Regions from separate parts of the Pediococcus sp. EKM201D genome, predicted to be linked through region 1. Evidence: a T-box and tRNA genes for the amino acid it is inferred to sense, from the RefSeq annotation. Region 1 holds a T-box; the other holds one or more tRNA genes.
The links. A T-box is a leader RNA that pairs with one kind of tRNA and senses whether it is charged. The one in region 1 lies ahead of leuS (leucine--tRNA ligase), so its partner is inferred to be a tRNA-Leu.
Positions count from the first base shown of each region.

Region 2: it encodes a tRNA-Leu, which carries the amino acid that the T-box ahead of leuS (leucine--tRNA ligase) is inferred to sense. The anticodon was not compared.

Region 1 is NZ_JAALFK010000001.1:523,217-526,411, reverse strand. It holds gene HFC68_RS02780 (MDR family MFS transporter) at 1-389, shown strand, start outside; gene HFC68_RS02775 (class I SAM-dependent methyltransferase) at 436-999, opposite strand; gene HFC68_RS02770 (phosphatase PAP2 family protein) at 992-1,624, opposite strand; T-box leader at 1,707-1,911, shown strand; gene leuS (leucine--tRNA ligase) at 1,970-3,195, shown strand, end outside.
Region 2 is NZ_JAALFK010000003.1:270,033-273,227, forward strand. It holds gene HFC68_RS06385 (PTS mannose/fructose/sorbose transporter subunit IIC) at 1-16, opposite strand, end outside; gene HFC68_RS06390 (mannose/fructose/sorbose PTS transporter subunit IIA) at 44-1,015, opposite strand; tRNA gene HFC68_RS06395 (tRNA-Leu) at 1,504-1,589, opposite strand; gene HFC68_RS06400 (SprT family protein) at 1,669-2,115, opposite strand; gene HFC68_RS06405 (Tex family protein) at 2,117-3,195, opposite strand, start outside.

The sequences.
Region 1 (3,195 bases):
CAGCTATTTTAGGAGTTGGTTTTGGAATTACAATTACTTCCACATTAGTAATTTCACAGCAATTAGTAACTAAAGATCGGATTGGGGTAGCAACTTCCTTTAATACTTTGGCTAAGACACTGGGCCAAACCATTATGATGTCCGTTTTCGGAATCATTATGAATGGGACGATGAATGCCGGAGTTAAGGCGAACCCTAAAATTAATATGGATATGATGAACAAAGTTATCAATCCTCAAACGGCTAAAACTTTACCAGAAACGTTATTGCCAACGTTGAGAAATGTTTTATATCAAGCTTTGCATAATATCTACATTGGTTGCTTTATTTTGATTGTGGTTGCTTTAATCATTAATGCGTTTGACCGTCGCTCCAAAGATAATATTTAAAAAAATGGATTTAGAACCTAGCTGAGAGGCTAGCCTTCTAAATCCATTATTTTTTACGCTCAATACACAATAAAATGGGCGGATTATTAATCTGGTTGATGAATTCATAGCGTAAACACGAATAGTGATGTTGGTCGAGTTCAGCTACAAATGAAAGTAATTGTTGTAATTCTTCTTGACCTCCAGGATGACCGTAGTAACAAACTAGGATAATACGACCACCAATTTTTAACTGATTTAAACTTTGTTGGACTGCCGAGATAGTGGAAGTGGGATGAGTAATAATTGATTTATCTCCGCCCGGTAAATATCCTAGATTAAAGATGGCCCCAGTAATGGGTTCGGTGACATAATGGTCAATTTGATCATGACTAGCATGGATTAGTTCAACATTAGTTAAGGGTTGATGCTGGTGCTCAAATAGGGCTCGAGTTTGCTCTAAAGCTGCTTTTTGAACATCAAAACTAAAAACTCGGCCAGTGCTTTGAACCAATTCACTTAAAAATAAAGTGTCATGACCATTTCCCATAGTGGCATCGATTACCACATCGCCGGGTTGAACAATTTCAGTTAGTAATTGATGACTGTATTGCATGGCATTATCAAGCATTTTTAATTTTCCTTCCATAAAAGAGATAGGTTGTAAATTGAAGAACGATTAAACCAAGTAAGAATCCCGCCGTAACATCCGTTGGAAAATGAACGTTTAAATAAATTCGGGATAGGCCAATGCCTAGCATTAGAATTAAGTAGATTAATGCTAGTAAGTTTCGTTTTAATTGATGATGGACAACTTGGAAAGTGATAAAAATTAGGCTTCCAAATAAAACCATAGCCGCCACTGAATGACCACTAGGAAAACTATAACCACCAATACTGATTAAACGGAATTCGGGGCGTTGGCGTTGAATGATTTGTTTAATTAAATGATTAAGTCCATTTCCGAGGACAATATTACAAGCCAAGAATAAAGCGGCTTTCTTTAGGTGCTTTAGAATTAAAATTAAGCAGACTATCAAGCTGATAATTATGTAAGGAATAGAATTACCTAGCTGGGTATAGATGCTGACCACTTGATTGAATCCAGGCGTTCGGACAGATTGCACCAGACTACTGATGCTGTTGTCATAGGCGTGTACCCATCTGGGCTTAAAAATAACTAAACTTACGATTAAGATAAATAAAAGCGTAGGTAGAATATTGATTAATAAATGAGTATATTTTCTGCTGTGCATACGTTTCTCCTTTAACTTCATAATTAATTTTAGCATATTGAGTTGTAATGCAGCGTGGAGATTGGTATGATAAACCTAACTAAATATTGTCGATAAAAGAAGTAGTAGTTGGGATGGACATTTTAAGAGACCGAATGGCTAGTGGAAATTCGGAATGACTTTCAACGAACTCGTCTTTAAAATTAACAATCTTGAACCTAAGTAGAGATTGTCGTTTTCCGCGTTAAGGTATTCAAGTGTGCATTTTGCAAAACATAGGTGGTACCGCGGAACTTTTCGTCCTAAGGATTCTTTTTTAGAATCCTTAGGTTTTTTTTATCGACAAATATAATAATGGAGGAAACTATGGCTTATAATCATAAAGATATCGAACAGAAGTGGCAGCAATTCTGGAGCGACAATGAGACTTTTAAGACGGTCGAAGATGCAGACAAACCTAAATATTATGCATTAGACATGTTCCCTTATCCATCAGGTCAAGGACTCCATGTGGGCCATCCTGAAGGATATACAGCAACAGATATTATGTCACGAATGAAACGGATGCAAGGTTACAAAGTACTTCATCCAATGGGATGGGATGCTTTTGGTCTTCCAGCAGAACAATATGCGATGAAGACAGGTAACAATCCGCGTGATTTTACAGCTAAGAATATTCAAAACTTTAAGCGTCAAATCCAATCACTTGGTTTTTCTTATGACTGGTCGCGAGAAGTTAATACAACTGATCCAGCTTACTACAAGTGGACTCAATGGATTTTTGAGCAACTCTACAAGAAGGGCTTAGCTTATGAAAAAGAAACGCTGGTAAACTGGGCTCCTGATTTAATGGGTGGAACGGTAGTTGCTAACGAAGAAGTTGTGGATGGTAAGACAGAACGTGGTGGGTTCCCCGTTTATCGTAAACCAATGAAACAATGGATTCTTAAAATTACAGCTTACGCCGACCGTTTGATTGACGATTTGGACCTGGTAGATTGGCCCGATAGTATTAAAGAAATGCAAAAAAACTGGATTGGTCGTTCAGTGGGGGCTAGCGTCTTCTTTAATGTTGAAGATAGCGAAAAACAAATTGAAGTATTTACAACGCGTCCAGATACATTATTTGGCGCAACATACTTGGTAATTTCACCAGAACATGACCTCGTTGACCAAATTACAACTCCAGAAAGTAAAGCTGCCGTTGAAGAATACAAGAAAGCTGTTGCAACTAAATCAGATCTTGAACGGACGGATTTGAATAAAGACAAGACGGGAGTCTTCACGGGAGCATACGCGGTTAACCCTGTTAATGGTAAGAAAATTCCAGTTTGGATTAGTGATTACGTATTGGCTTCATACGGAACTGGAGCAGTGATGGCTGTTCCTGCTCATGATGGCCGTGACTACGAATTTGCTAAGAAATTCAAGATAGATATGGTGCCAGTTTATGAAGGTGGCAATCTTGAAGATGGAGTATTGGACAGCGAAGGCGGGCTAATTAACTCTGGATTCCTAGATGGGATGGATAAGCAGACGGCTATTGATACCATGATTAGCTGGTTGGAAGAACATGGAGTTGGTCATAAGAA
Region 2 (3,195 bases), on a different contig from region 1:
TTGCATTCAATGCCATGATTATTAATCCTCCGTTATAATTAAATTATTTTTTTGCGTTAAGCTCATCTTGAGCTTTCTTCATAATTGCATCCATATTGTCTTTTGAATCGGTTGGAACTTTACGAACATCAAGTTCAACGTTCATGTCTTCCAACTTCTTGTAAGTATCAATATCATTTTGGTCAAAAGCCAATACCTTATTAGGTTGAACTTTACCAGGTGAATGTGCCATTGAACCAACGTTTAATGACTTAAGTGGAACGCCACCTTCGATTGCTCTCAAAGCATCTTGTGGTGTTTCAAATAATAGCATGGCACGGGTTCCACCAAAATGTTGATCATCCTTAGCAAGTTTAATCATTTGATCAATAGGAACGATATGAGCCTTAACTCCTGATGGAGCAGCTTGCTTGATCATTGAAGAACGAAGTTCATCTTTAGCAACGTTATCAGAAACAACGATGATTCGATCTGGTTTAGTCGTCTTTGTCCAAGCTGTAGCAACTTGTCCATGAAGTAAACGAGTATCGATACGAGCTAAGACATAATCGAAGTGTCCTGGACGACCAGAAGCAACTTGTGCGCTTTCTGCTGCCTTTGGAGCTTCTTCTGGTTGAAGAGCTTCGGGACGAACCTTAACCCCTTCTTTAGCAGTTTCAATGATATGAGCAGCAATTTCTTGTGCTGATTCCATTGATAAACGTGAAGCATAAGCTTCGATTAGCATTGGCAAGTTCAAACCGGCAACGATTGCCCATTTGTCCTTGTGTTCTTCAAACAAGTTGTTAACTTGATTAAATGGAGTGCCTCCCCATAGGTCGACTAAGAATAATACTTCGTCTTGGTTACTAAAAGAAGCAACTGCTTCTTGAAGTTTTGCTCTGATATCGTCAGGGCCTTCACTTGGCATTAATGTAACAGCTTTAACGTCTTCTTGTTCACCGAAGATCATTGAACCTGATTGCAAAATACCTTTAGCAAATTCGCCGTGACTAGCAATGATAATTCCAACCATCTGTCTGTATACCTCCCATATTATATTGTTACAGCTTAATCAAAAAATAAATAAAATAAGTTCTAAAACCTGTAACTTAAATCTAAATTGAACGTTTATTCGTTTGGAAACCAACTTAAATTAAAATTTTCAAAAAACGCTTTCAATTATCTAGGATAAAAGATGGGACTGATTAATCCCATCGTGTTTTTCAAAGTTTAAGTTTTAATTTAAAATGGCTTCTCCTCAGATAAACATCCATCCATCAAAGTGGTTAAACCCGCTTCGATGTGCGAAACACATTGATAATTCAACATATTTTGCATTCACCTATATATAAGCAAATACCGTGCCAAAATACACTAATGATTAAATACCGTAGAATCAGCATTCTTATTAATACACATCGATACTAATACACTAATTGTGTATTAAAAAGTGTGTCAATATTGAAACAGTTCTTAGAAACACAAAAAGGACTCCTATTTCTAGGAGTCCTTTTTTATTGATGCGGCCAAGAGGGTTCGAACCTCCACCCGAGTAAATTCGGACAGGATCCTTAATCCTGCGCGTCTGCCAGTTCCGCCATGGCCGCAAAAGCTTACTAGATAATAGTATCAAATCTACCTACTGCTAGCAAGACTTTTTTTACGTTTTATTTTAAAAAATCTAATTTATAATAATTTGAGTCGTCCGCGACACTTGCTACACACATACTTGCGTGTATTAATCCGCCTTTGTCGGGGGTATTGTAATCCACAACCTTGGCATTGATATAGTAACTTGGGAGGAGTTCGCCGACGCTTAGAGGTGGTTGGAGCATACCTTAATCCTCCCACCGCTCGTAACAACTGCTGAAAATGTGGGTTTCGATGATCTGGTTTCTCGTTTAACATATGCACAAAATAATGCACTAGTTCATGTTTAATAACCCCGATCAAGGTCGCTTCATCGAATTCTTCCAGCATCAACGGATTAATATCAATATGATGATCATTTAGATGATAGCGACCACCAGTGGTTTTTAAACGTTGATTAAAGACCACCTTATACGGAAAACTTTTGCCAAAGGACTCTTGAGCAATGCGTTGAGTTAATTGTTGCAATTCTAAATCTGTCATTTTAATCCTTAGGAATCATTGTTAATTGAATTCGGTGGCGTTCAACGTCTACACTTTCAACCCAAACTTTAACAATATCCCCGACCGCAACCACATCGCTGGGTTGCTTTACAAAACCTTTCTTTAGTTTTGAGATGTGGACTAAACCGTCCTGTTTAACCCCAATATCTACAAATGCTCCGAAATCAATTACATTTCGTACTGTCCCTTGAAGTTCCATCCCTGGTTTAAGGTCCTCTAGCGTTAGAACATCTGATCGAAGTAATGGCGCCGGCATTTCATCTCGCAAATCACGTCCCGGTTTCTGTAATTCGGCGATAATATCAGCTAAAGTTTCCCAGCCAACGTTAAGCTGTTCAGCGACTGCTTTAACCTGCACTCCCTGTAGTTTTTCGTTAACTTCCGCTTTACCAATGTCTTGCAATTTTAGTCCCAATAACTGCACTAATTGTTTAACAACTGCATAACTTTCAGGATGGATTCCGGTATTATCCAAAATATCATCTCCATCAACAATTCTCAAAAAACCAATTGCTTGTTCATAGGCTTTAGGTCCTAAGCGAGGGACTTTTTTTAATTGTTTGCGAGAATGATAGCTTCCATTTTCCTCTCGAAAATTAACAATATTTTTAGCGGTTGTTTTAGTTAACCCCGAAATATGGGTTAGCAACTCTGGGCTAGCAGTATTTAAATTAACTCCAACTTGGTTAACGGCCGTTTCAACGACGTTATCAAGTTGTTCATGTAAATCTTTTTGCGCAACATCATGTTGATATTGACCGACTCCAACTGCTTGAGGATCGATCTTAATCAATTCTGCTAAAGGATCTTGTAAGCGTCGTCCAATACTAATCGCACTTCTTTCTTCAACTTGAAGATCTGGAAATGCCTCTCGGGCTTCGTTACTAGCAGAATAAACTGACGCTCCTGCTTCATTGACAATTACATAATAGATGGGACGCTTAATTTCTTTAATTAAATTAGCTACAAATTCTTCTGATTCGCGACTTGCTGTTCCGTTTCCAATTGCAATCATTTCAACTTGGTACTTCTCAATGAAATCTTTTAATTGTTTTCCGG